3 regions of the Rhizobium sp. Pop5 genome follow, and region 2 is predicted to be linked to each of the others. Evidence: predicted binding sites of a transcription regulator. Region 2 holds the regulator's gene; each other region holds the start of a gene.
What was found. The regulator LexA, encoded in region 2, represses DNA repair genes until DNA is damaged. The targets are predictions, from matches to a motif close to TGTTCNNNNTGTGTTCNG.
Positions count from the first base shown of each region.

Region 1: the regulator LexA is predicted to act here: its motif matches at 6,674-6,691, upstream of recA (recombinase RecA).
Region 3: the regulator LexA is predicted to act here: its motif matches at 2,505-2,522, upstream of NE852_RS21560 (ImuA family protein).

Region 1 is NZ_CP099399.1:1,855,618-1,865,674, reverse strand. It holds gene NE852_RS11420 (DUF1062 domain-containing protein) at 1-55, opposite strand, end outside; gene NE852_RS11415 (flagellar biosynthetic protein FliO) at 452-1,510, opposite strand; partial or broken gene cckA (cell cycle histidine kinase CckA) at 1,818-4,422, shown strand; gene NE852_RS11405 (pseudouridine-5'-phosphate glycosidase) at 4,687-5,613, opposite strand; gene NE852_RS11400 (carbohydrate kinase family protein) at 5,644-6,588, opposite strand; gene recA (recombinase RecA) at 6,818-7,906, shown strand; gene alaS (alanine--tRNA ligase) at 8,073-10,057, shown strand, end outside.
Region 2 is NZ_CP099399.1:1,534,897-1,544,953, forward strand. It holds gene NE852_RS09800 (ComEC/Rec2 family competence protein) at 215-2,644, shown strand; gene lexA (transcriptional repressor LexA) at 2,625-3,344, opposite strand; gene NE852_RS09810 (VOC family protein) at 3,542-4,435, shown strand; gene kdsA (3-deoxy-8-phosphooctulonate synthase) at 4,435-5,280, shown strand; gene eno (phosphopyruvate hydratase) at 5,422-6,696, shown strand; gene NE852_RS09825 (septum formation initiator family protein) at 6,835-7,155, shown strand; gene pdhA (pyruvate dehydrogenase (acetyl-transferring) E1 component subunit alpha) at 7,300-8,346, shown strand; gene NE852_RS09835 (pyruvate dehydrogenase complex E1 component subunit beta) at 8,362-9,747, shown strand; gene NE852_RS09840 (pyruvate dehydrogenase complex dihydrolipoamide acetyltransferase) at 9,763-10,057, shown strand, end outside.
Region 3 is NZ_CP099399.1:3,952,279-3,962,335, forward strand. It holds gene NE852_RS21550 (error-prone DNA polymerase) at 1-72, opposite strand, end outside; gene NE852_RS21555 (DNA polymerase Y family protein) at 69-1,487, opposite strand; gene NE852_RS21560 (ImuA family protein) at 1,528-2,484, opposite strand; gene NE852_RS21565 (metallopeptidase family protein) at 2,647-3,084, shown strand; gene NE852_RS21570 (DUF1737 domain-containing protein) at 3,162-3,368, opposite strand; gene NE852_RS21575 (CoA ester lyase) at 3,368-4,273, opposite strand; gene NE852_RS21580 (hypothetical protein) at 4,387-4,620, shown strand; gene NE852_RS21585 (glyoxalase/bleomycin resistance/extradiol dioxygenase family protein) at 4,730-5,152, shown strand; gene leuD (3-isopropylmalate dehydratase small subunit) at 5,286-5,894, shown strand; gene NE852_RS21595 (pyridoxal-phosphate dependent enzyme) at 5,961-6,893, opposite strand; gene leuB (3-isopropylmalate dehydrogenase) at 7,060-8,172, shown strand; gene lpxE (lipid A 1-phosphatase LpxE) at 8,351-9,100, shown strand; gene NE852_RS21610 (MFS transporter) at 9,245-10,057, opposite strand, start outside.

The DNA.
Region 1 (10,057 bases), 320 kb from region 2:
GCTGGGGTGGCGTCTTGGCTATGATGGTCCATCGGACCCGAAGCGTCTTGCACATGTCGTCTTGGTCTTCCCTTCGGAAGTCCACCAAGATGGTGCATGAGAAAACCCTCGCGGGCACGGCGTGGCTATGTCTTGGGCGGCTGAAGAGCTGAGGCAGGGGAGCTGCACATGGCACAATAGAACAATGCCAAACCGGTCTCTCGCCACCACCCGATGAACATGGTCATACCCAGACAGCGCATCGCTGTCCTGAAGTACGGGTGAAACTGGAGTGAGACCGGTATTTACTTAGGCAAAGTGAACCTCGGTGCGCCAACGCTCTTCAACTGTAGGGATAGCAAATGAACGGCGCGAGAGGGAGTCCCCGACATATTCAGAGACAGAAAAGCCGCATTCCTGCGGCTTTTATGCAACTTGCAGCTGGAGCGTTGCGGCGAACCGGCGCGCTCCCTTACTTGTCGCGGTTGACACTCATTTCACCGAAGATACGGGCGACTTCTTTTTGCAGCTCGGTATCAGCGCCGGTGATCGGTGCCATCTCGGGGTCGCGGCGCGGCAGGTTGCCCGGCTGCCCCGGCTGCGGTGTCGTTTGGCGAGGCGGCTGATTTGCCGGGGCCGGCACGATGCGTTCGGCAGTCAGGTTATTCGACATCTCCTGTTCCAGCACGCGCTGGAAGTCACGTCGGATCGCTGCCGATTGCGCCGCCGCATCGTCCACGACCTCGGTCGTGCGCGCGGCTGCCGGCATGTCCTGGGAAGGCGGGGCGGAAACCTCAGGCTCGATGCGCTGCTGCGGCAGCACGCGCTGGCGGGCGGCATCGAGGATTTCGGCCGCACTGGCGGCATCCCGGAACGACGCGGGCTGCGGTGCTGGAGGAGCGGCGGGACGCTCCGGCAGACGCGGCTGCGGCGGGGCAGCACGCAGCGGAATGTCACGTTCGATGGAAGGAGAAGTCGCCACAGGGGGAATCACGGGTTCTGCAGGAAGCGGGCTCGTGGCGACGGGCGGTGCGGCGATCGGCTGGACCGGCGGTTCGGGCCGCGGGCGCGGTTCCGGCGAGACCGGCGTAGAGAAGGCAGGTTCTGCGGCCGGCTCGACGCGGGCTACTACCGGCGGACGGGGCGAAGCAAGGGGCAGCGTATCCGGTCGTGCGGCTGTTATCGCCCGCTGCTCTACCGGTTGCTGGCTAAAGACGCTTTCCGGCTGTTGCGCCGCCTCGGGCAGGATGCGGCTTTCAATGACGATGTCTGTGGGGCCACCGATCATGATCAGGTGCTCGACGTCATCGCGGCGCACCAGCACCAGCCGGCGGCGGGTATCGACGGCGGCGGCGTCCAGCACCTGCAGGCGGGGCTGGCGGTTGCGGCCGCCGCGCACGAAGGGCGAGGGCGCGCGGTTGCGGATCACCCAGAGAACGAGGATGAGCAGGAGAAGCGCCAGGCCGACGCCACCGGCCGCAAGCAGGAAACGACCGCCATAAGCTCCGACAACATCCTCGAACATAGTCACTCACTCCATTTCACATTTGGCACATATTGACGACTTTTCCGTTCCTTAGGCAAGGGCCGCCGGTTTTGTCCAGTCACGTGCAAACGCGATTTCGTGTTGTGCCGGGTCGCGCCTGCCGGCCTTATGCCTTTACCGGCAATGGTGGCGGACTCCGGGGCCAGATGGCGCTCTTGCCTGTGAATTCAAGCAGTCTTGCCTGCTACCGCTGTTTTTGCCGGCGTGGCAAATTGCTAAGAAGGAAAGAGTGCCTGATTCCTGCTTCGTCCTCGTGCTAGGACCAAGACGGAAGGGTTTATGTGAGGAATACATGACGAAACCGCGTCAGGCCGACGACTATAACGCACCGCTTGTGGATCGTGGGGGGCGTTCAGGCACGGTTTTGCGCATTCTTCTTCTGGCGCTCGTGCTGATTGCCGCCGCCGGCGGCTTTGTCGTCTTCAAGCGGTCGCTGGACAACGAGGTCGTGCTCGGCGGCCTCGGCGTGCTCGCCATGGTCGGCATCTTCTTCCTGGTATCCTCGGTCATCGGCTTCATCGAGGTGATGCCGCAGCGCCAGTCCGACAGCCTGGCGCGCTCCTTCCTCAACAGCCACCCCGACGGCACGCTGATCACCGACGATAAGGGCCGGATCATCTACGCCAACGCCGCTTATGGCGCGCTGACCGGTGCGCGCAAGGCGACCGAGGTCCAGACGCTGGAAACGCTGCTGTCTCGCCACCGCGAATCCAACGAGGCGCTTTACAGGCTGGTCAACGGCCTGCGGGAGGGCAAGGAGGGCAGCGAGGAATTCCGTCTGCTGCGCGCCGTCGGGCCGGGCAGCAACAATTCCGGCGCGCACTGGTACCGGCTGAAGGCGCGACTGCTGCAGCAGGAAGACAATGGCGGCAAGCCGCTGCAGATCTGGCAGATTACCGACATCACCGCCGAGCGCGACGACCAGGAACGCTTCTTCAAGGAGCTGCAGAACGCGATCGACTATCTCGACCATGCCCCTGCCGGCTTCTTCTCCGCCGGCAGGAAGGGCGAGATCTTCTATCTGAATGCGACGCTTGCCGAGTGGCTGGGTCTCGACCTGACTAAATTCGTCCCCGGCTCGATGACGATCGGCGACGTCGTGGCGGGCGAGGGGCTGGCGCTGATCCAGTCGGTGCAGGCCGAACCAGGCCTGAAGAAGACCGTCACGCTCGATCTCGACTTGCGCAAGACCAACGGCCAGAGCCTGCCGGTGCAGATCATCCACAGCGTCACCTCGATGCGCGACGGTGCGCCCGGCGAAAGCCGGACGATCGTGCTGGCGCGCGAAAAGAGCGACGAAAACGGCCGCTCCGCGTCAGCCGCCGCCATGCGCTTCACCCGCTTCTTCAACAACACGCCGATGGCGATCGCCTCGGTCGATGGCGACGGACGCATCCTGCGCACCAATGCGCCGTTCCTGAAGCTGTTTTCGAGTGTCGTCTCGCGGGACGATCTCGAAAAGCGGCCCCATCTTGAAACCATCGTCCAGGAAAGCGACCGGCCGCAGCTCACCGAAGCGTTGGCGGCGGCGAAAGACCGGCAGGGCGACATCGCGCCGCTCGACACCCGCACGCCGACCGACGAGGCACGTTATTTCCGCTTCTACGTCAATGCGGTCATCGACCAAAGCGATGAGGCACCGGAGGAAGCGGCGATCGTTTATGCCGTCGAGGTGACCGAGCAGAAAGCGCTGGAAGCGCAGATGGCGCAGACGCAGAAGATGAATGCCGTGGGAACGCTCGCCGGCGGCATCGCCCACGACTTCAACAACGTGCTGACGGCGATCCTGCTTTCTTCCGACCATCTGCTGCTGCAAGCGCGTCCCTCCGATGCAAGCTTCGCCGACCTGATGGAGATCAAGCGCAACGCCAACCGCGCCGCGGTGCTGGTGCGCCAGCTGCTCGCCTTCTCGCGCAAGCAGACGATGCGGCCTTCGGTGCTGAACCTGACCGATGTCGTCGGCGACCTGCGCATGCTGGTCGACCGGCTGCTCTCCGGCACGAATGTCAAGCTCGACGTGCAATATGGTCGCGACCTCTGGCCTGTGAAAACGGACCTTTCGCAATTCGAGCAGGTGCTGATCAATCTCTGTGTCAATGCGCGCGACGCCATGCCGGACGGCGGCACGCTGACGCTGCGCACCCGCAATCTCACTGCTGCCGACGTCGCCGCCTTCAACTATTCCTACATGCCGGCCGAAGACATGGTGCTGGTCGAGGTCGCCGATAACGGCACGGGTATCGCGCCCGAGATCATGGACAAGATCTTCGAGCCCTTCTTCACCACCAAGGACGTCGGCAAGGGCACGGGCCTCGGCCTCGCCATGGTCTACGGCATCGTCAAGCAGTCGGGCGGCTACATCCAGCCGGAGTCCGAAGTCGGAAAAGGCACGACCTTCCGCGTCTTCCTGCCGCGCCATATTCCGGAGCCGGCGGTTGCCGCCGAGGCGGGAGCGATTGATAGCGCCATCGCCGAGGTCGGCATGCAGCCCGAGGCGCCGGCAGCGCAGCAGCCGGAGGACCTGACGGGATCGGCCGTCATCCTTCTCGTCGAGGACGAGGAGGCCGTGCGGCGCGGCGGCAAGCGTATGCTGGAAACGCGCGGCTATACCGTGCACGAGGCGGGCTCGGGCGTCGAGGCGCTCAGCATCATGGAAGAGCTTGAAGGCAAGGTCGACATCGTCGTTTCCGACGTCGTCATGCCCGAAATGGATGGCCCGACGCTGTTGGGTGAGCTGCGCAAGACCTATCCCGACCTGAAATTCATCTTCGTGTCGGGCTACGCCGAAGACGCCTTTGCCCGCAATTTGCCGCCGGATTCTGAAGTTCGGATTTTTGCCGAAGCCGTTTTCGCTGAAGCAGCTGGCGGTGGTGGTGAAGGAGACGCTGGACGGGTGAGGGAAGTGGCTGTCGGAGGGCACGCTGTGCCGTGCAGCACCCCCCTCTGCCCTGCCGGGCATCTCCCCCACAAGGAGGGAGATCGGCTGGGCGCAGCGGCTTTCCCCAACGATCAGCATTGCAATTCAGCGAAACAGGAGAGATGTGGAGGAGCACGCCTCTTGTCGATCTCCCCACCTGTGGGGGAGATGCCCGGCAGGGCAGAGGGGGGTGACCCCACTGCAATCCGGTAAAGACAGGGCGGAACTAGCCCGCCCTCAAAAATTACTCACCCAACGCAACCGCAATCTCCGCCGCAAGCCGCGCATTATTCTCCACCAGCGCAATGTTCGTCTTCAGGCTCTGGCCGTCCGTCAGGTCGAAGATGGTCGAGAGCAGATAGGGCGTCACAGCCTTGCCGGTGATTTCATCGCGTTCGGCGCTGTCAAGCGCCCGTTCGATATAGATCTCCATCTCTTCGCGGGCGATCTCGTCGGCCTCGGGCACCGGGTTGGCGACGAGCATGCCGCCGTCGATGCCGAGCTGTTCGCGCACCGTCTGGAAATTGGCGATTGCCGCCGGGCTATTCAGCGACAGCGGGCTTGGTATGCCGGAGGAGCGCGACCAGAAGGCCGGGAATTCCTCGCTCTCATAGGTGACGACAGGCACGCCGCGGGTTTCCAGCACTTCGAGCGTCTTCGGAATGTCGAGGATCGCCTTGGCGCCGGCGCAGACGACGATGACGCCGGTGCGCGCCAGTTCCTCCAGATCGGCTGATATATCGAAGCTCTCCTCGGCACCGCGATGCACGCCGCCGATGCCGCCTGTGGCAAAGACGCGGATACCGGCGCGGGCCGCCGCAATCATCGTTGCCGCGACCGTGGTGGCGCCGGTGCGGCGCTCGGCGATCGCGAATGCGAGATCGGCGCGCGACACTTTCATCACCTCGGTTGCCTTGGCAAGCTGCTCCAGTTCGGCGGATTCAAGGCCGACATGCAGCGTGCCGTGGATGACGGCGATCGTTGCCGGCACCGCACCCTGTTCGCGGATGATCGCCTCGACGCTGCGGGCCATCTCGATATTGCCGGGATAGGGCATGCCGTGGGTGATGATGGTCGATTCGAGCGCCACGATCGGGGCGCCGCGCTGCTTGGCGGCGGCCACTTCCTTCGAGTAGGAAATGGGCAGCAGGGGCGAGAGGGGTTTGGTCATGATCCGTATCCGTTTATCGATGTTGCCGCTTCATTGCAGAATTCTTGCCGCCGGGACAAGCGAAAGCATGTCGCGGAGCAATTCGGGCGAAAGATTTTCGTTCACGGCATGCCGTGACTGGACGGTGAGGGCCGCTGCGGCTGCGCCATGGCGGACGGCCTCCTCGAGCGGGTGGCCAAGCATGAGGGCCGAGAGCGTACCCGATGCCATAGCGTCTCCCGCCCCAGTGACATCGGCGACGGTGTCTGCGATCGGCGGCTGCAGGACAAACGCGCGCCCGTCCTTGAAGGCGACGAGTTCGCGCTGGCCGCGGGTGACAACCGCGCCGCCGATACCGATGTCACCGAGCAGGGACGGCCAGGCCGCGGCCTCCTCCGGCCGGTGGCCGGTCAAAGCTGCCGCCTCGGCTTCGTTGAGAAATAAATAGTCAATGCCATCGAGGCAGGGCAGGAGGCGCACCACCTTGGCCGGCGAAATGGCGATTGCCGCGACCGGCTTGCGGAGCGCCTTTGCCCTTGCGACGATCGCGGCTGCCGTTTCCTCCGGCAGGTTGGCATCGAAGAGAATGAAATCGGTGGCAGCGAAGGCATCGCGCACCCAGCGGATCGACAGCCGCCGCGGCACGAAGAAGCGGTAGAGCTCCATGTCGGCCAGCGCGATGACGAGATTGCCATCCTTCTCGATGATCGCGGTATAGCTCGGCGTCTTGCGGTCGAGGAAGACGAAAGGCCGGTCGTCAATGCCGGCAAAATCGGCGGCTTCGCCGACCATCTCACCGATGGGATCACCGCCGCGCGGCGAAATCATCGTCACCTCGAAGCCGAGCCGTGCAAGATTGCGCGCCGCGTTGAAACCGCCGCCGCCCGGTTCCTCGAACCATGTGCCTGGGTTGCTGGCGCCTGGTGCCGTCTCGCCGGCAATGCGGCCCCGACGATCGATATGGGCGCCGCCGAGAACAAGAATCTTGCCGCTCATTTCTGCACTCCCAGAGCGAATCGAACGGAGCCCAAAGCGGTCGCATTCACTGCGCGAAGCACACTAAGCCGTTGCTTTGCATCGATAAAACAAAAATAGAACACAGGCCGTTTTACCTTATTCTTTCAATTATTTGCAACCCCATTGCGAAACTAGAACAAATAGGGTACAAACTTCGCATCAGCGGCGACATTGCTTGAGCAGCGTCAATAACCTAAAGGTGGATCGAATGTCTCAGAATTCATTGCGGCTCGTAGAGGACAAATCGGTGGACAAAAGCAAGGCGCTCGAAGCGGCACTCTCACAGATCGAGCGGTCGTTCGGCAAGGGCTCGATCATGAAACTCGGCTCGAACGAGAATGTTATCGAGATCGAGACGGTTTCCACAGGTTCGCTCAGTCTCGATATCGCGCTCGGCATCGGTGGCCTGCCGAAGGGCCGCATCATCGAGATCTATGGGCCGGAAAGCTCCGGCAAGACGACGCTTGCCTTGCAGACGATCGCGGAAGCGCAGAAGAAGGGCGGCATCTGCGCCTTCGTCGACGCCGAACACGCTCTTGATCCGGTCTATGCCCGCAAGCTTGGCGTCGATCTTCAGAACCTTCTGATCTCGCAGCCGGATACCGGCGAACAGGCGCTCGAAATCACCGATACGCTGGTGCGTTCCGGCGCTGTCGACGTTCTGGTCGTCGACTCGGTCGCAGCACTTACGCCGCGCGCTGAAATCGAAGGCGAGATGGGCGACAGCCTTCCCGGCCTGCAGGCGCGCCTGATGAGCCAGGCGCTGCGCAAGCTCACCGCTTCGATCTCGAAGTCGAACACCATGGTGATCTTCATCAACCAGATCCGCATGAAAATCGGCGTCATGTTCGGTTCGCCGGAAACGACGACCGGCGGCAATGCGCTGAAATTCTATGCTTCCGTGCGCCTCGACATCCGTCGTATTGGTTCGGTCAAGGAGCGCGAAGAGGTGATCGGCAACCAGACGCGCGTCAAAGTCGTCAAGAACAAGATGGCGCCTCCCTTCAAGCAGGTCGAATTCGACATCATGTATGGCGAGGGCGTATCGAAGACCGGCGAGCTCGTCGATCTTGGCGTTAAGGCCGGCATCGTCGAAAAGTCGGGCGCCTGGTTCTCCTATAATAGCCAGCGTCTCGGCCAGGGCCGCGAAAACGCCAAGACCTTCCTGCGTGACAATCCGGATCTCGCCCGCGAAATCGAGCTGTCGCTGCGCCAGAATGCCGGCCTCATCGCCGACCGTTTCCTGCAGAACGGCGGACCGGATGCCAATGACGGCGACGACGCGGCGGAAATGTAGTTTTCGCGCGCAGTTCGTCTGCCAGTCTATGTGATAGTCAAAGCCGGCCGCATTCTCAGATCAGAATGTGGCCGGTTTTGTTTGTCGGCTGGACAGTGGCTGAGGTGAACGTTAAAAGCCGATGGATTTAGATTTACCTGCCTAGGGCAGCATTGAAGGGCATAGAATGAGCGGCGTGAACGATATCCGGTCGACCTTCCTCGACTATTTCAAGAAGAACGGCCACGAGATCGTTTCCTCGAGCCCGCTCGTGCCGCGTAACGACCCGACGCTGATGTTCACCAATGCCGGCATGGTGCAGTTCAAGAACGTCTTCACCGGCCTGGAAAAGCGTCCTTATTCCACGGCAACGACCTCGCAGAAATGCGTACGCGCCGGTGGCAAACATAACGACCTCGACAATGTCGGCTATACCGCGCGTCACCTGACCTTCTTCGAGATGCTCGGCAACTTCTCCTTTGGCGACTATTTCAAGGAGAATGCGATCGAGCTTGCCTGGAAGCTTGTGACGGAAGGTTTCGATCTGCCGAAACATCGCCTGTTGGTGACCGTCTATTCCGAGGACGAGGAAGCGGCGGCCCTGTGGAAGAAGATCGCCGGCTTCTCCGATGACAAGATCATCCGCATTCCGACCTCCGACAATTTCTGGCAGATGGGCGATACCGGCCCCTGCGGCCCATGCTCCGAAATCTTCATCGACCAGGGCGAGAACGTCTGGGGTGGCCCTCCCGGCTCTCCGGAAGAGGACGGCGACCGGTTCCTGGAGTTCTGGAACCTCGTTTTCATGCAGTTCGAACAGATCGAGCCGGGCGTCCGCAACCCGCTGCCGCGTCCGTCGATCGATACCGGCATGGGCCTGGAGCGCATTTCCTGCATTCTGCAGGGCGTCCAGAGCGTGTTCGACACTGACCTGTTCCGCACGCTGACCGGCACGATCGAAGATGCCGTCGGCGTTAAGGCCGAAGGTAGTGCCAGCCACCGCGTCATCGCCGACCATCTGCGTTCTTCCGCGTTCCTGATCGCCGACGGCGTCCTGCCGTCGAATGAAGGCCGCGGCTATGTGCTGCGCCGCATCATGCGCCGCGCCATGCGCCACGCCCAGCTTCTCGGCGCCAAGGAGCCGCTGATGTACAAGCTGCTGCCGACGCTGGTGCAGGAGATGGGCCGTGCCTATCCGGAGCTGACGCGCGCCGAAGCGCTGATCTCCGAAACGCTGAAGCTCGAAGAAAACCGCTTTCGCAAGACGCTGGAACGCGGTCTGTCGCTTCTGTCCGACGCAACTGCCGACCTTTCCAAGGGCGACATGCTGGATGGCGAGACCGCCTTCAAGCTCTACGACACCTACGGCTTCCCGCTCGACCTGACGCAGGACGCATTGCGCGCCCGCGAAATCGGCGTCGATATCTCCGGCTTCACCGATGCAATGGAGCGCCAGAAGGCCGAGGCCCGTTCGCACTGGGCCGGCTCAGGCGAGAAGGCAACTGAAACCATCTGGTTCGAGCTCAAGGAGAAGCACGGCGCGACCGAATTCCTGGGCTACGACACGGAGACCGCCGAAGGCGTCGTCCAGGCGATCGTTAGGGATGGTGCGGTTGCGGCTGAGGGCAAGGCCGGCGACAAGGTGCAGATCGTCGTCAACCAGACGCCGTTCTATGGCGAGTCCGGCGGCCAGATGGGCGATACCGGCGTGATCTCCTCCGATCACGGCAAGATCGAGATAACGGACACGCAGAAGAAGGGCGAAGGCCTCTTCGTACATTCCGGAACTGTGGTCGAAGGCGTGATCAAGGCTGGTGACGCCGTCGCGCTGACGGTCGATCATGCCCGCCGTTCGCGGCTGCGCGCCAACCATTCTGCAACCCATCTGCTGCACGAGGCGATGCGCGAGGTGCTCGGCACCCATGTTGCCCAGAAGGGTTCGCTGGTCGCGCCCGAGCGCCTGCGCTTCGACGTGTCGCATCCGAAGCCGATGTCGGCCGAAGAACTTAAGGTCGTCGAAGAGATGGCCAACGAGATCGTGCTGCAGAACGCGCCTGTCACGACCCGCCTAATGAGCGTCGACGACGCCATCGCCGAAGGCGCCATGGCGCTGTTCGGCGAGAAGTACGGCGATGAAGTGCGTGTCGTGTCGATGGGCACAGGCCTTCATGG
Region 2 (10,057 bases):
GCGAAGCTAATGCCAAGTTACTGTGACGGCATTTTGTGCATTGCGGCATCACCTTTTAGGCACTGCAGCGATGAGCCGCACGCATAGCGGAAGCCGATGATTCAACTGGATTTTTGGCGCTCCCGATTTTCCCTCATATTTCAATCGATTATTCTTGCCGGATTTGATTGGAGGTTGCATTCTGGCTACCTCCGCGGGAGATCTCGGGCGACACATGCAGGAATTGACAACAGTCGAAATAAGGCCGGAAACAGATGCCCGCGCTGCCGATTCCTTGGGCTTTTCTCCGCATGCCGTGCCGACGCAGCCGGCAAGAACGCAGTTGGCCACGCCCTTGCGCTACCGGCTGCCGGTCGAAGCTTCGCGATCGCTGCGTGCCGGCATTGGTATGCTGGGCGAGGAGGTGGATCATGGTCGCCTGCTGCTGTTCTCTCCGGTTTTCATCGGTGCAGGCGCAGCCTTCTGGTTTCTGGCGGCATCGGACATGCCGATGGTCGCCTCGCTCGTCTGCCTGCTGGTCCTGACGGTCATGGTCTTCGTCGTGGGCAGCAGCAGAGTTGCATTGCGGGCGACGCTGCTTGCGCTTGCGCTCGTGATTTGCGGCATGCTCTCGGCGCAGTTCGAGACATGGCGAGCCTCGACGGTAATCCTCGATTCATCTGTGACGACGACCGTGACCGGCCGCGTCGAGCGGCGCGAAGGCGATGGTCGCGGGCGATGGCGCTACATTCTTGCCGTCAGCGACACCGAGGCACCGGAGGTGAAGCGGCCGCCGGAGCGCATAACCGCGATCGTCCGCGGTGCGGATGTTCCCTTCGAGATCGGTGACATCATATCAGGCAGGGCTCGGCTGACACCGCCGGCAGGCCCGGCGCTTCCCGAGCTCAACGATTTCTCCTTCGGAGCCTACTTCGATGGCATCGGCGCGAATGGTTTCTTCTACGGCGCGCCGACGAAGGTCGATGCGCAAGCGGAGCCGGAAAGCGCCGGATCGATATCGGACGCTCTGCTCGAATGGCTATACCGGTTGCGCAGCGGCATCGGCGACCGCATACGGCTGGTCTTGCCCGGCGATACCGGCGCCTTTGCTGCCTCTCTTGTCACTGATGAGAGACGTGCGATCTCGGATGAGACGACGGAGGCGCTCCGGCAGTCCGGCCTTGCCCATATCGTTGCCATCTCTGGTCTCAACATGGCATTGTCGGCCGGCATCTTCTTTGTCGGACTGCGCGTCATCCTCAGCCTGCTTCCGAGCATTGCCCAGGCTTGGCCGACAAAGAAAATCGCCGCAGCCGGTGCGCTTGCCGCCGTAACAGCCTACTATTTGATCTCCGGCTTCGCGGTCTCTGCCGAACGCGCCTTCATCATGATGGCGATCATGCTGATTGCCGTATTCTTCGACCGGCCGTCGATCAGCCTGAGAAACGTGGCCCTATCAGCTCTCGTAATCCTGTCGATCTCGCCGTCGGAAGTGCTGGGACCGAGCTTCCAGATGTCCTTTGCGGCAACGCTTGCCCTGGTTGCCGGCTACGATCTCTGGAAAAGGCGATCGATGCGGGAGAATGCGTTTGCCAAGCTGCCGGTCATGAAGCCCGTCTTCGTGGTCGGAGGCTTCTTTGGCGGCATCTTCCTGACCTCGCTCATTGGCGGTCTATCGACCGCACTGTTTTCGATCGAGCATTTCCATCGGCTGACTGCCTATGGACTTCCGGCGAACCTTGCGGCCATGCCAGTCATCTCCTGCATTGTCATGCCATTCGGAATGATGGCGATGCTGCTGATGCCCTTTGGCCTCGACGGTCCGTTTTGGCAGGTCGCAGGCTTCGGCCTTGAGCTGGTGATGAAGATCGCCAAGACGGTATCGGGTTGGGGCGGTGATATCGGCGTCGGCCGCTTGCCCGGCTGGTATTTCGCCGTGGCGGTTGCGGGCTTCCTGCTCATGATGCTGCTGCGCACCCGGCTGCGCCATATCGGCACCGCCATTATCGCGGCTTCGACGCTGACCCTGATCGTCCTGCCGGTCCCCCGATCGCCTGATCTGGTGATTTCGGAAGATGGCGGACTTGTCGCGATCGCCGAGAGGGCGGCATTGGCCTCCAATCGTGAAAGGCCGCCGGATTTCATCTTCGACCAGTGGCAGAGAGCACTTGTCCTGCCGACCCACTATCCGCCGAAGATGCTGGACGGCCCCGCCATTCCCGAGGGAGACGGTCGTCGCGTCAGGCTTTCCGGCGATCAGCAGGACGAAGCGAGGGTCGCGATGCGGGCGGCGGCGACCGGTGGTGAAACAAACCGCTTTTCCTGCGTGAAGAAGGCCTGGTGCGTATCGCGACTTGGCAATGGAAAAGTCGTGACCGTCATCGACAATGCCGCCTATCTCGGCCCCGCCTGCGATGCCGCCGATATCATCGTGACTTCGGTACGGCTGCGTTTCGATCGCTGCCGCACAGGCGCATCACTCTTCACCGGTGAAACGCTGCGCAGGACTGGCTCCCTCGAGCTGCGCTTTACGGATGGCGGCCTTGAAGTCGCGACCGCATTCGACACCTTGTCGAGGCCATGGATGCGCCATCGCGCCTATGACTGGCGCAGCGACAGCTTTACCGATTCCGGCACAGCCGATGTCAATGATAGCGGCGGATAAGGCCGACGAGTTTGCCTTGAACCTTGACCCGATCCGGCCCGAAGATACGGGTCTCGTAAGCCGGGTTGGCCGCTTCCAGTGCGATCGAGGCGCCCTTGCGGCGGAAGCGCTTGAGCGTCGCTTCCTCGTCGTCGACGAGAGCGACGACGATGTCGCCGGGGCTGGCGGTGCTGCCGTTGCGGATGATCACGGTGTCGCCGTCGAAGATGCCGGCGTCGATCATCGAATCGCCCTTGACCTCCAGCGCATAATGTTCGCCAGAACCGAGCATGTCGGCCGGAACGACGATGTCATGCGTGTTGTTCTGGATAGCCGAAATCGGAACGCCGGCGGCGATTCGCCCCATGACGGGCACGGAGATCGAGTTACCATTGTCGGCGACGGGCTTTACCGAAGCAGGAGCGGCGACCGGCTGGGGCTTGCCGAGGCTGCCTTCGATGACGCTCGGCGAAAAGCCGCGCCGGGGCTGAATGCTGGGGCTGTAGGCTTCCGGAAGCTTGATGACCTCGAGAGCGCGAGCACGGTTCGGTAGGCGGCGAATGAAACCTCGCTCCTCGAGTGCGGTAATCAGGCGGTGGATGCCGGATTTGGAGGCCAGGTCCAGGGCATCCTTCATCTCGTCGAAAGACGGTGGAACGCCGGATTCCTTCATGCGCTCATGAATGAAAAGGAGAAGCTCCTGTTGTTTGCGCGTGAGCATCGACGTCAGACCCCGTGATTGAAACAAATCCAGAACGGACACTATATGTTCCATATGTGTTCCGCAAGTAGCTAAATTTCCGTAAAACTTCGCATCAACTCGTTGAGATTTTTATTTTCATAGCCCAATCGGCAGGCAATCTTGAATTCAGATGATCGCTGCTGCACATCTCTAGCCATTTCAGGGAGAGGGATATCATGAACGAGCGCTCCGCCACGCCGCACCCGCTGGACCATGTCGTGCTTCCCGTCGTCAATATCGACCTGGCGCGCGAGAGGCTCGGCAAGCTCGGCTTCACCGTCGCCGCCGATGCCCGTCATCCCTTCGGGACGGAAAACGCCTGCGTCTTCTTTGCCGACAAAACCTATCTGGAGCCGCTCGGCGTCGCGAGCGTCGAGGAGAGCGACGCATCAGCGCGAAAAGGCAATGTCTTCACCGCCCGCAACCAGGCCTTCCGCTTCCGCTGCGGAGACGAGGGGCTTTCGGCAATCGTCTTCGCCACGGAAGATTCTGCCCGCGACCATGAGAAGTTCGCCAGCACGGGATCGAGCGCCGGCGAGATGCTGGAGTTCAGCCGGCCGATGAAGATGCCGGATGGTTCCGAGAGCGTCGGCAGCTTCAAATTGGCCTTCGCGGGCGATCTGCGTGCGCCCGATCTCTTGCTCTTCACCTGTCAGCGCATCAACCCGCTTCCCGCCGATCGTGATGCGCTGGAGAAACATGCCAATGGCGTCACCGGCATTGCCGAGGTGGCGCTTTGTGCGCCGGAACCAGCCACGTTCGGCCCGTTCGTCAGCCTTGCCGCTGCGCAGTCGGCAATTGAGAAAACCGGTTTTGGCGTCAAGATCGCGGCGTCGAATGCGAGAATCAGCCTGATGACGCCGGAAGGGCTGGAAGCCTATTTCGAGATTGCCGTCTCGCCCGCCGAGCGGGGGCTGCGCGGCCGGGCGATCCTCTTCAATGTCGGCGATCTTGCCGTGACAGAAGCGCATTTGGCTGCTAACGGGGTGACCTACACACGCAAGAACAATCGCATTCTGGTGAAGCCCGCGCCCGGCCAGGGCACGCTCTTCGCCTTCGAGGAAAGATGATGAGCACCAATACGAATTCCGAAGTCAAGATCGGCCAAGGCGACGCTCAGGTCACCTTTTCCAATACCGGCCGCCTGTCGCTGATCGCCGGGCCCTGCCAGATGGAGAGCCGCGATCACGCCTTCATGGTGGCGGGCACGCTGAAGGAGCTTTGCGGAAAGCTCGGCATCGGCCTCGTCTACAAGAGCTCGTTCGACAAGGCGAACCGTACCTCGCTCTCGGCCGAACGCGGCATCGGGCTTGAAAAGGGCATGGAGATCTTTGCTGACCTGAAGAAGGAATTCGGCTTTCCCGTCCTGACCGACGTCCATACCGCCGAGCAATGCGCGGAGGTGGCAAAGACCGTCGACGTCCTTCAGATCCCGGCCTTCCTCTGCCGGCAGACCGACCTTCTCATTGCCGCCGCTAAAACCGGCCGCGTCGTCAACGTCAAGAAGGGCCAGTTCCTCGCGCCCTGGGATATGAAGAACGTCCTGAAGAAGCTGAACGCCAGCGGCAATCCGAACGTGCTTCTGTGTGAGCGCGGCGCTTCTTTCGGCTATAACACGCTGGTCTCCGACATGCGTTCGCTGCCGATCATGGCGGCGATGGGCGCGCCTGTGGTTTTCGATGCCACCCATTCCGTGGCGCAGCCGGGCGGGCAGGGCGATTCCTCCGGCGGTCAGCGGGAATTCGTCGAAACGCTGGCGCGTGCGGCGGTGGCTGCCGGCATCGCGGGCGTCTTCCTCGAAACTCATCAGGATCCGGACAATGCGCCTTCCGATGGCCCGAACATGGTCTATCTCAAGGATATGCCGCGACTCCTCGAAAAGCTGCTTGCCTTCGACGCCGTCGCCAAGAGCTGACAGTCAAAGGCCTGACATGATCGTGCTATAGCCACGATTGGATACGCAATCGAAGGTGCCGTCATGCAGCATTGTAATTTGCGCACCTTCGATTAAGACAGGTTTCGAACGATTTATCACCCACCCGAGCAGGAAGAACCCATGACTGCAATCACCGATATCATTGCCCGCGAGATTCTTGATAGCCGTGGCAACCCCACCGTCGAAGTCGATGTCTATCTCGAAGACGGCAGCATGGGCCGCGCGGCGGTTCCCTCGGGCGCTTCGACGGGCGCGCATGAGGCGGTCGAGCTGCGCGACGGCGGCAAGCGCTACCTCGGCAAGGGCGTCCAGAAGGCGGTCGATGCCGCCAACACCGAGATCTTCGACGCGATCGGCGGTATCGACGCCGAAAACCAGATCCAGATCGACAGCATCATGATCGAGCTTGACGGCACGCCGAACAAGTCGCGCCTCGGCGCCAACGCCATCCTCGGCGTCTCGCTCGCTGTCGCCAAGGCTGCCGCCCAGGCTTCCGGCCTGCCGCTCTATCGTTATGTCGGCGGCGCTTCCGCAAGCCTGCTGCCGGTGCCGATGATGAACATCATCAATGGCGGCGCTCATGCCGACAATCCGATCGACTTCCAGGAATTCATGATCCTGCCAGTCGGCGCCGATACGATCGCCGAAGCCGTGCGCATGGGTTCGGAAGTCTTCCACACGCTCCGCAAGGAACTTGCGTCACAGGGCCACAACACCAACGTCGGCGACGAAGGCGGTTTCGCACCAGGCCTGAAGAGCGCTTCGGAAGCCCTCGACTTCATCGTGAAGTCGGTCGAAAAAGCCGGCTACAAGCCGGGCGAGGACATCTACCTCGGCCTCGATTGCGCCTCGACAGAATTCTTCAAGGACGGCAAGTATGTTCTCGAAGGTGAAGGCCGCACGCTCGAGCCGGGCGCCATGGCCGAATATCTGGCCGAACTCGCCGCCAAGTACCCGATCATCTCGATCGAAGACGGCATGGCCGAAGACGACTGGGACGGCTGGAAGACGCTGACCGACCTCATCGGCAAGAAGACGCAGCTCGTCGGCGACGATCTCTTCGTCACCAACTCTGCCCGCCTTCGCGACGGCATCCGCATGGGCGTGGCCAACTCGATCCTCGTCAAGGTCAACCAGATCGGCTCGCTGACGGAAACGCTCGACGCGGTCAACACGGCGCACAAGGCTGCCTATACGGCCGTCATGTCTCACCGTTCCGGCGAAACGGAAGATTCGACCATTGCCGATCTCGCGGTTGCCACCAACTGCGGCCAGATCAAGACCGGCTCGCTGTCGCGTTCCGACCGTCTTGCCAAGTACAATCAGCTGATCCGTATCGAGGAAGGCCTCGGCCCTCAGGCCCAGTATGCCGGCCGTTCGATCATCCGCGGCTGATTGCATCTGATTTTCTGCGATTTGACCCGCGCCTTCCATCGGCGCGGGTTTTTTGTTGCTCTTTTTTAGAGTCAACGAACGGTTAATCTCTGCGCGGTAGATTGAACGAATTGGTAATGCGTTCAAGAGCATGCGTGTATGTGGACAAAGCATCATAAGAAGAGAAGAATCGGTCGCTTCGTCATTCCGGCCATGACGGTCGCCTTCCTCTCCTATTTCGGTTATCATTGCATCCATGGCGATTACGGCCTGCGCGCGACGGAGACGTTCGAGCGCCAGCGTATTGTGCGCGAAAAAGAGCTTGCAGTGTTGAAGGCGAAGCGCGAACATCTGGAAAGTCAGGTCGCGCTCTTGAGTGACGGCTCGCTCGACAAGGATATGCTGGACGAAAAGGCGCGTTACCAGCTTAATATGTCGCGCGCAGACGAGATCGTCATATTCAATCACTATTCGAATTAACTGAAATCAAGTTAATTCGAATTTTTGTATATTTTTCAGATATTTAACTCAGAATATGAGCCATGCAATTATGGCATTGCTGTGGTCATATTTCTTGCCTATGGTACGCGGCACCGAGAACCGACAAACCATAGGGAGGGTTGAATGGCGCCGCGAAAGACCGCGACGGTTTCCAGCCGCAAGACAGCAGCAAAACCCACAGCGAAAGCATCGAATGGCGGCCCGGTAGCCGACTTCGACCGCGATGAAGAGCTCAAGGCCTATCGCGAGATGCTGCTGATCCGCCGCTTCGAGGAGAAGGCCGGTCAGCTTTACGGCATGGGTTTCATCGGCGGCTTTTGTCATCTCTACATCGGTCAGGAAGCTGTCGTCGTCGGCATGCAGATGGCGCAGAAGGAAGGCGATCAGGTCATCACCGCCTATCGCGACCACGGCCATATGCTGGCGACCGGCATGGAAGCGCGCGGCGTCATGGCCGAGCTGACCGGCCGTCGCAGCGGCTATTCCCACGGGAAGGGCGGCTCGATGCATATGTTCTCCAAAGAGAAGCATTTCTACGGCGGCCACGGCATCGTCGGCGCCCAGGTTTCGCTTGGAACAGGCCTTGCCTTCGCAAACCACTATCGTGGCAACGGCAATGTCTCCATTGCCTATTTCGGTGACGGTGCCGCCAACCAGGGCCAGGTCTACGAAAGCTTTAACATGGCGGCTCTCTGGAAGCTACCGATCGTCTACATCGTCGAAAACAACCGTTACGCCATGGGCACTTCGACGGCGCGTGCCACCGCGCAATCGAACTACTCCCTGCGCGGGTCCGGCTTCGGCATCCCCGGCATTCAGGTCGACGGCATGGACGTTCGCGCCGTTAAGGCCGCGGCTGACGAGGCGCTCGAACACTGCCGTTCCGGCAAAGGCCCGATCATTCTCGAAATGCTGACCTATCGTTATCGCGGTCACTCCATGTCCGATCCGGCGAAGTATCGCTCCAAGGAAGAAGTTCAGAAGATGCGCTCCGAGCAGGACCCGATCGAGCAGGTGAAGGCACGCCTCATCGAAAAGGGCTGGGCTTCCGAAGACGATCTGAAGGCGATCGACAAGGATGTCCGCGACATCGTCGCCGACAGCGCCGACTTCGCCCAGGCCGACCCGGAGCCGGATGCATCCGAGCTCTACACCGACATTCTGCTCTAATCGGGGAGGGAACCCATGCCTATCGATATCCTCATGCCCGCCCTCTCTCCGACGATGGAAGAAGGCACGCTGTCCAAATGGCTCAAGCAGGAAGGTGACAAGGTCACCTCCGGCGACGTGATTGCCGAAATCGAAACCGACAAGGCGACGATGGAAGTCGAAGCCGTCGACGAAGGCATCATCGGCAAGCTGCTGGTCGATGCCGGCACCGAAGGCGTCAAGGTCAACACCAAGATCGCCGTGCTGCTGCAGGACGGCGAATCCGCCGCCGATCTTTCCGCTGCCAAGCCGGCCGCTGCCGCAGCCCCCGTGGTCGCTCAGGAAGCGAAATCGACGAATAGCGGCTCCGCCGCCGCACCGCTTCCGGCCGAGCCGAAGGCCGTCGTTCCGAACGATCCCGAAATCCCGGCCGGCACCGAAATGGTGTCGATGACCGTCCGCGAAGCGCTGCGCGACGCCATGGCCGAGGAAATGCGCGCCAGTGACGATGTTTTCGTCATGGGTGAGGAGGTCGCCGAATATCAGGGCGCCTACAAGGTCACGCAGGGACTGCTGCAGGAATTCGGTCCACGCCGCGTCATCGATACGCCGATCACCGAGCACGGCTTTGCCGGCGTCGGCGTCGGCGCCGCCATGGCCGGCCTTCGCCCGATCGTCGAGTTCATGACCTTCAACTTCGCCATGCAGGCGATCGACCACATCATCAACTCGGCTGCCAAGACGCTCTATATGTCGGGCGGCCAGATGGGCGCTCCGATCGTCTTCCGCGGTCCGAACGGTGCTGCGGCCCGCGTCGGCGCCCAGCACAGCCAGGACTATGCCGCCTGGTATAGCGCAATACCCGGCCTCAAGGTCGTCATGCCATACACGGCATCTGACGCGAAGGGTCTTCTGAAGGCTGCGATCCGCGATCCGAACCCGGTCATCTTCCTCGAAAACGAAATCCTTTACGGTCAGCACTTCGACGTGCCGAAGCTCGACAATTTCGTGCTCCCGATCGGCAAGGCGCGCATCCATCGCCCGGGCAAGGATGTCACGGTCGTCTCCTTCGGCATCGGCATGACCTATGCGACGAAGGCCGCTGCCGAACTCGAAAAGATCGGCATCGACGTCGAACTGATCGACCTTCGCACCATCCGCCCGATGGATCTGCCGACTGTTATCAAATCGGTGAAGAAGACCGGCCGCCTCGTCACTGTTGAAGAAGGTTATCCGCAATCGTCGGTCGGCACCGAAATCGCCACCCGCGTGATGCAGCAGGCCTTCGACTATCTCGATGCGCCGATCCTGACTGTCGCCGGCAAGGACGTGCCGATGCCTTACGCCGCCAATCTCGAAAAGCTGGCGCTTCCGAACGTCGGCGAAGTTGTCGATGCCGTGAAAGCCGTTTGCTACAAATAAGGGGAGGGTATTTCGATGCCGATCAATATCACGATGCCCGCCCTCTCTCCGACCATGGAGGAAGGCAACCTTGCCAAGTGGCTGGTCAAGGAAGGCGATACGGTCAAGTCTGGCGATGTGATCGCCGAGATCGAGACCGACAAGGCGACGATGGAGGTCGAAGCCGTCGATGAGGGCACTGTCGCCAAGCTGGTCGTTCCGGCCGGCACCGAAGGCGTCAAGGTCAATGCGCTGATTGCGGTTCTTGCCGCCGATGGCGAGGATGTTTCCGCTGCCGCCAGCGGCGCGGGTTCCGCTGCGCCGGCCAAGG
Region 3 (10,057 bases), 2.0 Mb from region 2:
GCTGGAGGCGCCTTCGAGGAACGAAAAATTCGTTCGTGTACCGATCTCGAAGAATGCGCGTACGGGTTTCATGCAAAAACTCCGTGCATGAACCAGCGGGGATCGAGTTCCTCACCATAAAAACCGCGGCGATAGATCCAAAAGCGATGCCCGGCCTCATCCTCAATACGGAAATAATCACGTGCCTCGGCGTCGCTTCCGTCGATCCACCACTCCATGGCAATCCGCTCCGGACCTTCGCTTTTTGCCACCTGATGCTGCATGCGCCGCCAACGAAAAACTTGCGGGGGACCATCGGGCACTTCGGCGAGCACAGTCTCGACAGGCTCCGGCGTTGCAAAAAGCCGCAACGGCCGCTCTTCACGGAAGGGAAGAGGACTGTCCCGCTCCGCCTTCCGCCGTCTCGAAAGATTGTCCATCGCCGGAACCGTGATGACGGCACGTTCCGGCACGTGGCTCTCGCGGAGCTGAAAGCTTTGCAAGCAATCCGCACCAAGCCGGGCCGAAACCCGATCGACGAAAACAGAAAGCGAGATTTCCCCCTGGCGGTCGCCTTCGAAATCACCTTGCGCCTCGTTGAACGGCTCATGCCGCAACACATTCAGCCGGAGGATCTCGAAACCATAGCCAGCATCGATATCGTCATAGACCGCCTGCAATCGCTCGGAAAAAAGCCCGGCGATGAATTTCGGTTCGCGAAGCGGCTGCGAAGCGCCGACGGAAATGCGAAAAACCCTGCCGTCGACGCGGAACAGGACCAGTTCGAACACACGCCCGCCGGCTCCCCGCGCCTCCAGCGACGGCTGCAGCGACACGGCGACCTGTCTGGTGACGGAGAGGATCTGCTCTTCCGTGCCGATGGGCTCGATCAGCCGGCTTTCGGCCGAGAGGCTGGCGACGGGACGCCGGGGCGACACCGGCTCCTCTTCGCGTCCCAGCGCCTGGTCGAGACGCAGGAGCAGCTCCGGGCCGAATCGGCGGGTCAGCGGCGCTCGCGGCGCATTGATGACGTCACCGACATATTTGAGACCGAGCTTCTTCAGGGCATCGACGGTTTGCCCTTCCAGCCGCAAGGCAGCGACCGGCAGAGGCGCCAGCACAGTATCGGTTTCCTCATCCCCAATCACACCGCCTTGCCCGAAGCGGGACATTGCCCAGGAAAGGCCCGGAGACGATGAGATCGCTCCCCGTGCATCGAACCCCATGTGAAAGAGGCGCGCCAGCACATCCTTGAGAAGCGCCTTTTCACCACCGAAAAGATGGGCGCAACCGGTAATGTCGAGAAACAGGCCATCCTTGCCGTCGAACGCCACCAGCGGCGTATAACGGTCGCACCAATCGGCAATTGCCTCCAGCAACCGACGGTCGGCCGCAGGATCTTCTTCCACGACATCGAGCGCCGGATACATGGCGTGTGCTTCGGCAACGCCCTGCTCCTTCTTCAGCCCCAGCCTCTCGGCCAACTCGTCCAGTGCCGTCAGCCGCATGGCATTGTTGAGCTTGCCGGAACAGACGATCGGCGGCTCCTCAGGACGCCCTCTCGAACGCCAGGAGAGCCCCCATCGCCTGCGAGCGATGCGATCTGTTGGCAGATGCGGAAAGCTGAGCGCCAGAATGCGCTGACTGTTCGCCTGGAGGACGAGCGAAGCCTGGTTCGGCAACAGGGAGAAATTCGCGTTCATGGGGATTCCACTCCAGAAGAAAGGAGAGCGGGGCCGGATTGCGGCTCTTCTCCAGCGTGAGACGGAAAATCGGATTGCCGATGCTGCCGGAAAGCTTCGATCTGTCCGGCAGCGGCCGCAGACCTGATGGCGCGGATTCGACATGCAGACGAAAGGCCGCACTGCTCGCCTCTTCCTCGCCGGCCTGCCGGACAAGAAAGAGCGGACGGCGGGCAGCCCGCGTCCTGAGATTGAGCCTGCGGCTTTCCGTCAAACCGAAATGCGCAGGATTGCCCCGCACTTCGAAGACGACGGCCGAGAAGGCAGCGCTTTCCACCGCGGTCTCGGCAAGCCAGAGGGCTTCGCCCAGCTTGCGCGGCGCCGCATGAAGAAATCGTTCCGGGTTCAGCCCGAAATCCAGAAGCCCTGGAGCATAGGGGCGGCCGGCCTCCAGCGTGCCGATGGCATCGCCGATCCAGAGCAGCGGCAGAAGCCTGCCGGCATCCGCCTCCCGTTTCTGAAGCCGCGCGGCAACGGCCATCGCCAGCCCGCTTGCCGGACCTGCATCGCGTGACAGAGACGCGCGGAATTCGATGATCGCATCGAGCGGCAGGCCACCTTCCATCGCCTCGTCGAGCGGTGCGACGCCGAACGGCAGACGAAGCCCGCAGCCGTTCCGTTCGACAGCCTGTCGCCCGACCTTTCCCGACGCCAGGGCTTCCCGCTCCGCTGCCGCAAGCGCCGGCGCGGACTTTCCTTCTAGCTTGGCGATGGTTTCGCGGAGCGCAAAAAGCCGCTCGCGCGCCAGGGCGGTCTGCGCCATGGCGTTCACTCCGTTCGTCTTGTTCCTGTTATGTTCTTATGGATTCCAGAGAGCCGAAGAAGAGTCAACAACCATTTTCTATGAATTTATTCCTGCCTTTGATTCCGCACTCGAAAATCGGCGATAAAGGTTCTATATGGGCCCGCAAAGGAAGGAATATTCATGGCCCGCATAGACCAGAGCGATGATTGGCGGGACCGCCATGCGCCGACGATCAGCACTTTCGAGTCGCTGGCCATGGAGGCCTACAGCCATCTGCCGGATGAATTCCGCCAGCTGACGACCAACCTCACGATCGAGATCGAGGATTTCCCCGATGACGACGTTTTCGAGGACATGGCGCTGGAAACCCCCTTCGATCTGCTCGGCCTTTTCGAGGGAAGGGGCATTTCCGAACGCTTCACGGTAGAAACCGGCGAGATGCCGAACCGCATCCGCCTCTACCGGCGTCCCATCCTCGATTACTGGGCCGAAAACGACGAGACGCTCGGCGATATCATCACCCACGTCCTGATCCACGAGATCGGCCACCATTTCGGCCTGAGCGACGACGACATGGAGCGGATCGAGGCAAGTGCCGAGGAAGCCGCCGAGCGCTAATGCATGTCGCCCGGAAGTGTGCAGCGGTTCCGGGACAACGACATGCATAAAACAAGCCGCGCGTTCGGCAGAACGCGCTACTGCTCGGAGAGCTTCATCTCGGGATCGTAATCCTTGCCTTCGACCTCCTTGACGACGGCCTGACCGCATTGCATCGCGCCGGTCGCGGCATTGAAGGCATAGGTCGGCGAGCCCTCCAGCGACCAGCCCTTGTTGAGGGCGGCGGTGACCTTGTGGCAGAAGGAGGCGTCGTCGGGACCGGTCAGGAAGCGGTAGAGTTTCATCAGGCTGGCTTTCTTGCAGAAATCAGGCGAGCTTTATGAACCAGAGCTTCGGCCTGGACAAGATGCAGCCGCTCGATCATCCGCCCGTCCGCAGTGATGACGTTGCGGCCCTCGGCAGCCGGATCGGCAAAGGCAGCAATGATCGCCTCGGCTTCCGTTATCTCCTGCGTGCTCGGCCCGAAATGCCGGTTGGCGGCTGCAATCTGCAAGGGGTGGATCAGCATCTTGCCGGCAAAACCCATGGCGCGGCCCTGTCCGCATTCGGCATCGAAGCCTTCGCCATCCTGGAAATCGTTGAAGACACTGTCGAGCGCATCGAGCCCGTAGGCCTTGACCGCCAGGATCACCTGCATCAGCCATGGCACTAGGTAGGTCCGTCCCGGCTGCGGCAAGACGCCCGTTTCCTTGCGCAGGTCGTTGAGGCCGACGACGAGGCAATCGAGCCGCGATCCCGGCGTGCGGCCGGCTTCGGCGATTGCGCCGACATTCAGCACGCCGCGCGGCGTCTCGATCATCGCCCAGATGCGCAGTTCTTCCGGCGCATCCGCTTCCGCCAGCAGGTCGCTGATGTCGGTGACATTCTGAGGTTCGTCCACCTTCGGCAACAGAACGGCATCGGGCAAAACGTCCTTGACCAGATCGAGATCCGCCGGCCCGAACTCGGATGACAAAGAATTGATACGAATGATCCTTTCCTTGCCCTCGAGCGCCGGCCCGGCAAAAAAACGTCTCAGATTTTCCCGCGCTTCTCCCTTCTTCACCGGCGCTACCGAATCCTCCAGATCGAAAATAACGGCATCGCAATCAAGGGAATGGCTCTTTTCGAGCGCCCGCGCATTAATGGCGGGTACGCTCAGCACCGAGCGGCGCAGGCGCAGAGAACGGAGAGATCTGGTTCGGTTCATGAACCATTAGTGCCAAGCTTCGCAAAGCCCGGCAAGACACCAAAAAGCCATGCTTACCTTGCAGAGAGGAAAAAGAAGGACCACATTCCTTTCTGAAGAAAGGTCTCAAACCAATGCAGAACATTCGCTCCATCTTCATCATGCTTGCCGGCGCCACCTTTTTCGTGGCCATGCTGCTTCTCACCTTCTCGGTGACGCTCGCCGTCGGCGGCATTCTGACCGTACTGATGGTCGGCCGTGCACTTTCGATGAAGATGAAGCCCGCTCCGGTGCGTGCCAAGGCAAATAACGGCCAACGCGAGATGCGCATCTGGAACGACGGCCGCGGCACGATCATCGACCTCTAAGCAGCTTACGCCCAAAAAATGAACTGACACTGTCGGATCATGCTTCCATGATACGTCCTTTGAAGCAGCCAGGCATTCAGCCGGCGCTCAAAAACGATGGAGGACGAGCATGGATACGACGACGGAAAACAATCCGGTCAAAATGCCGCCGGTCAAGAATGGCCTGCTGCCTTATCTGACGGTCGGCGGCGCGGTGAAGGCCGCGGAATTCTACCAGAAGGCTTTCGGCGCCGAAGAAGCCTACAGGGTGCCGGTCGACGAGAGCGGCCGGACGATGCATGTGCATCTCTATATCAACGGCAGCTCCCTCATGCTGTCGGATGCCTATCCCGAATACGGCCATCCCTTCAAAGGCCATGAAGGCTTCGCCATCCAGCTTGTTATCGACGACATCGATTTCTGGTGGGACCGGGCGGTCGCTGCCGGTGCCGAAGTCGTCATGCCGGTCGAACTGATGTTCTGGGGCGACCGCTATGGCCAGCTTCGCGATCCCTTCGGCGTCCTTTGGGGTCTCAACGCACCGACCAAGTAACGGGCGTGTACAACGGCAGGCCGCGCGAAACGTCGCGTGGCCACTATTTTAGAAAGATTCTCCTTCATTTCGACGAAAAACTGGACTAGATGCAAATTCCAGAAAGTACGTTTGCTGAAATGGAGCATGGGTCATGGATAAATTCGTGAAGCTCACGGGCGTTGCAGCGCCCTTGCCGGTCGTCAATATCGACACCGACATGATCATTCCGAAGGACTATCTGAAGACCATCAAGCGCACCGGTCTCGGCAAGGGTCTTTTCGCCGAAGCCCGCTACAACGAAGACGGCTCCGAAAACCCCGATTTCGTGCTGAACAAGCCGGCCTATCGCGATGCCAAGATCCTGGTCGCCGGCGACAATTTCGGCTGCGGCTCCTCGCGCGAGCATGCTCCGTGGGCACTGCTCGATTTCGGCATCCGCTGCGTGATTTCCACCAGCTTCGCCGACATTTTCTACAACAACTGCTTCAAGAACGGCATCCTGCCGATCAAGGTCAGCCAGGAAGATCTCGACAAGCTGATGGACGACGCTGAGCGTGGCTCCAACGCCATCCTGACCGTCGATCTTGAGAGCCTTGAGATCACTGGTCCCGATGGCGGCTCGATCAAGTTCGACCTCGACGAGTTCAAGCGCCACTGCCTGCTGAACGGCCTCGACGATATCGGCCTGACGATGGAAAAGGGCAAAGCGATCGACGAGTTCGAAAAGAAGAACGCCGCTTCGCACCCCTGGGCTGCCTGAGCCCATCCAACGGATTATCGACCAAGCCGGGCTTCGCCCGGCTTTTTCTTTAAAGGCCGTTTCTGGTCAGAGAAATTTCTCTTTCCAAAGCCTCAGCTTTTCGAGCGACACGCCGATGCCGCCGCAGACTTCGATCAGCGGATTGTCGAAGCGCTGAAGAAGCCCGGCATGTACATCGGCAACGGCAAGAGCCGCGCCGCAGGCCGGCTCGACCAGAATGCGATGGGCATCGGCAAATTTCAGGCAGGCGGCGACGGCATCGGCGTCGCTGACGACAACGCTTTCGATCGGATGCTGTTTCGGCAGGTCAAAGACATGCTGCGCCACCCGCCGTGCGCCGAGCGACGTCGCGATCGAGGTGATCGCCGGAAGCGAGATGCGCTCATTGGCCTTGAGGCTGGCATGGAATGAAGCCGCCCCTTCGGTTTCGACGGCGATGACGGGCACATCTGAAAGCCCGTTCCGTTTCAGCCCCTCGACAATGCCGGCAAGCAACCCTCCGCCGCCGACGCTGGTGATGACGCAATCGAATTTTGCGCCCTTCGCTATCACCTCGTCGATCAGCGTGGCATGACCATCCCACAGAAGCGGATGATCGAAGGGATGAACATAGGTCGCCTTGCGGATCTCCGCGAGTTCAACCGCATGAGCGTTGGCTTCATCGAAAGCCGATCCATGGACCAGGACATTCGCGCCGGTTGCGGCAATCGTCTGCCGGACATCGGCTGCCGTGGTCTCTGGCACGACGATCGTGACCGGCACTCCGAGCGCGCGGCCGGCATAAGCCGCGGCGATGCCGGCATTGCCGCCGGAGGCGCAGAAGATCTCGCGCGCACCATTTTCCACCTCGTGCTGGCAAAGCCGGCCGACGCCGCGCAGCTTGAAGCTGCCGGAAGGCTGCAGCGCATCGAGCTTCAACCAGAGCGGCTTGCCGCTGGCGCTATAACCAGGCGATGTCCGAACCAGGGGCGTGTCGAGATGAAGGGGTGCTGAAGTCATGGGAACATCCAGGAAATAAACGTGAGACAACCGTTCTAATCCGTTTGCGGGCACGGGAGCAACCATCGCAAGGGAAAGCGAAGCGTACCGATTCAGCTCTTCTCTCGCTTGAAATGCCCATTTCCGGGGTCTAAGAAACCGCAACTTGTTTATCCAGGAGGGTTTCATGACAGCGCGCAATCTTTTCCTGCTGCCGGGTGACGGCATCGGTCCCGAGGCCATGGGCGAGGTCCGCAACATCATCGCCTATATGAATGAGGCGATGAATGCCGGTTTCGTCACCGACGAGGGCCTTGTTGGCGGCTCTGCCTATGATGCCCATGGCGCGGCGATCTCCGAAGCCGATATGCAGAAGGCGCTTGCCGCCGATGCCGTTCTTTTCGGCGCCGTCGGCGGCCCGAAATGGGATAGCGTGCCTTACGAAGTACGCCCGGAAGCCGGCCTGCTTCGCCTGCGCAAGGATCTGCAGCTTTTCGCCAACCTGCGCCCGGCCATCTGCTATCCGGCCCTTGCTTCGGCCTCCTCGCTGAAGCCGGAACTGGTCGAAGGCCTTGATATCCTGATCATCCGCGAGTTGACCGGCGGTGTCTATTTCGGCGAGCCGAAGGAGATCATCGACCTCGGCAACGGCCAGAAGCGCGGCATCGACACGCAGGTCTACGATACCTACGAGATCGAGCGTATCGCCGGCGTCGCCTTCGAAATGGCCCGCACGCGGCAGAACCGCGTCTGCTCAATGGAAAAGCGCAATGTCATGAAGTCGGGCGTGCTCTGGAACCAGGTCGTGACCGAGACGCACAAGGCGAAATATTCCGACGTCCAGCTCGAACATATGCTCGCCGATGCCGGCGGCATGCAGCTTGTGCGCCAGCCCAAGCAGTTCGACGTCATCGTCACCGATAATCTTTTTGGCGACATGCTTTCGGACGTCGCCGCCATGCTGACCGGTTCGCTCGGCATGCTGCCGTCTGCCTCGCTCGGCGCGCCTGACGGCAAGACCGGCAAGCGCAAGGCGCTCTATGAGCCGGTGCACGGCTCGGCTCCCGACATTGCCGGCAAGGGCGTCGCCAATCCGATCGCCATGATCGCCTCCTTCGCCATGTGCCTGCGTTACTCCTTCAACCTGGTGAAGGAAGCCGACGACCTGGAAAAGGCGATCGCCAATGTGCTCGACAAGGGCATCCGCACCGGCGACATTATGGCCAACGGCTGCAAGCAGGTCGGCACCGTCGAAATGGGCGATGCGATCCTCGCCGAGTTCAAGGCGCTGTCCGCCTGATATATTTCACGTGAAACAGCATCCGGCCCTTCGCATCGCGCATGCGGAGGGCTTTTTCGTCAAAGGCCGAGAAGCCTGAACGCGGTCGGTCGAATTCTCCGAAACGGACTATTCTCGGCCACAATCTCGTGTATTTTTGCGCCGAATTTTAACCCGGCAAATTCGAACGGACGGCAGGATGCGGGCATTTTGGGCTTCCCTGGACAGGCGCTGGCGCCGGAGCGGTGTCGGCATGCCGCCTTTGCGCTGGCAGGCCTGCCTCTTCGTCACGCTCAATGCCGTGCTCCTTTCCATGCTGCTCTTCGACGCGCCGGTCGGCGCCAGCGAAGTTCCCGCGCCTGTGAAGCAACTCGGCGAGATACTGACCAATTTCGGCGATTCCGCCTGGCTGATCTACACCAGCATCCTGCTCTTCTTTCAGGGCAGGGCGGGCTACAAGCTTTTGAAGACAGCCCGCTCCAAGGCGCAGGCGCTCTATGTCAGCTGGATCGGCGCCTATCTCTTCACTACGATCGTCTTCTCCGGCCTTCTCGCCAATCTGCTGAAACGGGCGATCGGCAGGGCGCGCCCCGAGCATTTCCACGACTACGGCATCTTTTCCTTCACGCCCTTTTCAGGTCATGCCGCTTTCGAAAGCTTTCCATCAGGACATTCCACCACCGTCGGCGCCTTCTTCGCCGCCTTTGCCCTGCTGTTCCCACGCTACCGCGTTGCCTTTATCGTTTGCGCCATCTGGCTAGCCATGACGCGCGTCATGGTCGGCGCCCATTATCCGAGCGACGTCATCGCCGGCCTTGCCCTGGGCGCCTGGTTCTCGCTGCAGACGGCAGTCGTCTTTGCCCGTTGCGGCCTGCTGTTCAAACTGGCGCAGGATGGCTGGCCGCTTGCCAAACGCCTGTTTCCGGACATGGAAAAGCCCGGCGCCTAGCGCATCGGCCCGAAAATCGGAATCGATTTTCGGGCCGATGCGTAGATTCAAAATGTAGAACGTCCTTTGTGTGTCCGAAAGGACGCACGGCGCTCTATTGAGCGCCGGGCCTTTTTCGCGAGTTTCTCACGTTCGACCGCGCAATTAATCCATCGCGTGGATATCCCTGTTCTTCGTTTCCGGCAGGAAGATCAGGCCGATCACCAGCGTGATCGCCGCAAAGACGATCGGATACCAGAGACCGTAGTAGATATCACCCGCAGCAGCGCTCATCGCGAAGGCCGTCGCCGGCAGCAGGCCGCCGAACCAGCCGTTGCCGATGTGATAGGGCAGCGACATGCCGGTATAGCGGATGCGGGTCGGGAAGAGCTCGACCAGAAGCGCTGCGATCGGGCCGTAGACCATCGTCACATAGATGACGAGGACGAACAGGACGGCGATCGTGCCGACCCAGTTGACACGGGCGGGATCGGCGACCATGGCAAAGCTGCCGCCATTGGCGATGTTATAGACCGCCATGTCGCTGACGCCATTGGCCTCATCCGCCGTCAGCAGCTTGCCTTCGACCAACTTGGCCGCCGGCATGGTTTCCTTCTCGCCGGCGCGCACGGCCTCGGCATTGAGCGCCAGTTCCGGATTGGCTGCGATGAAGGCATCGAGCTTGGTATCCGGTACCTTGGCGACACCGCGCTTCAGCGGATAGCCGGCGTCGTGGAGGGCGATGTTGACGCCCTTTTCGAAGGCGGCAGTCATGCCCTTCGCCTTGTCGCCGGCTGCAACGGCGTCGAAGCTGGTGATCGTCCCGTTGCCGACCTTCACCGTTGCCGGCTGTCCGGCAGGACCGGGGACGACGTCATAAGGCACCGAGTTCTTCGTCAGGAATGCCGTCGCTACGTCGCAGGAGCTGGTGAACTTCGACGTGCCAGTCGGGTTGAACTGGAATTTGCAATCCGCCGG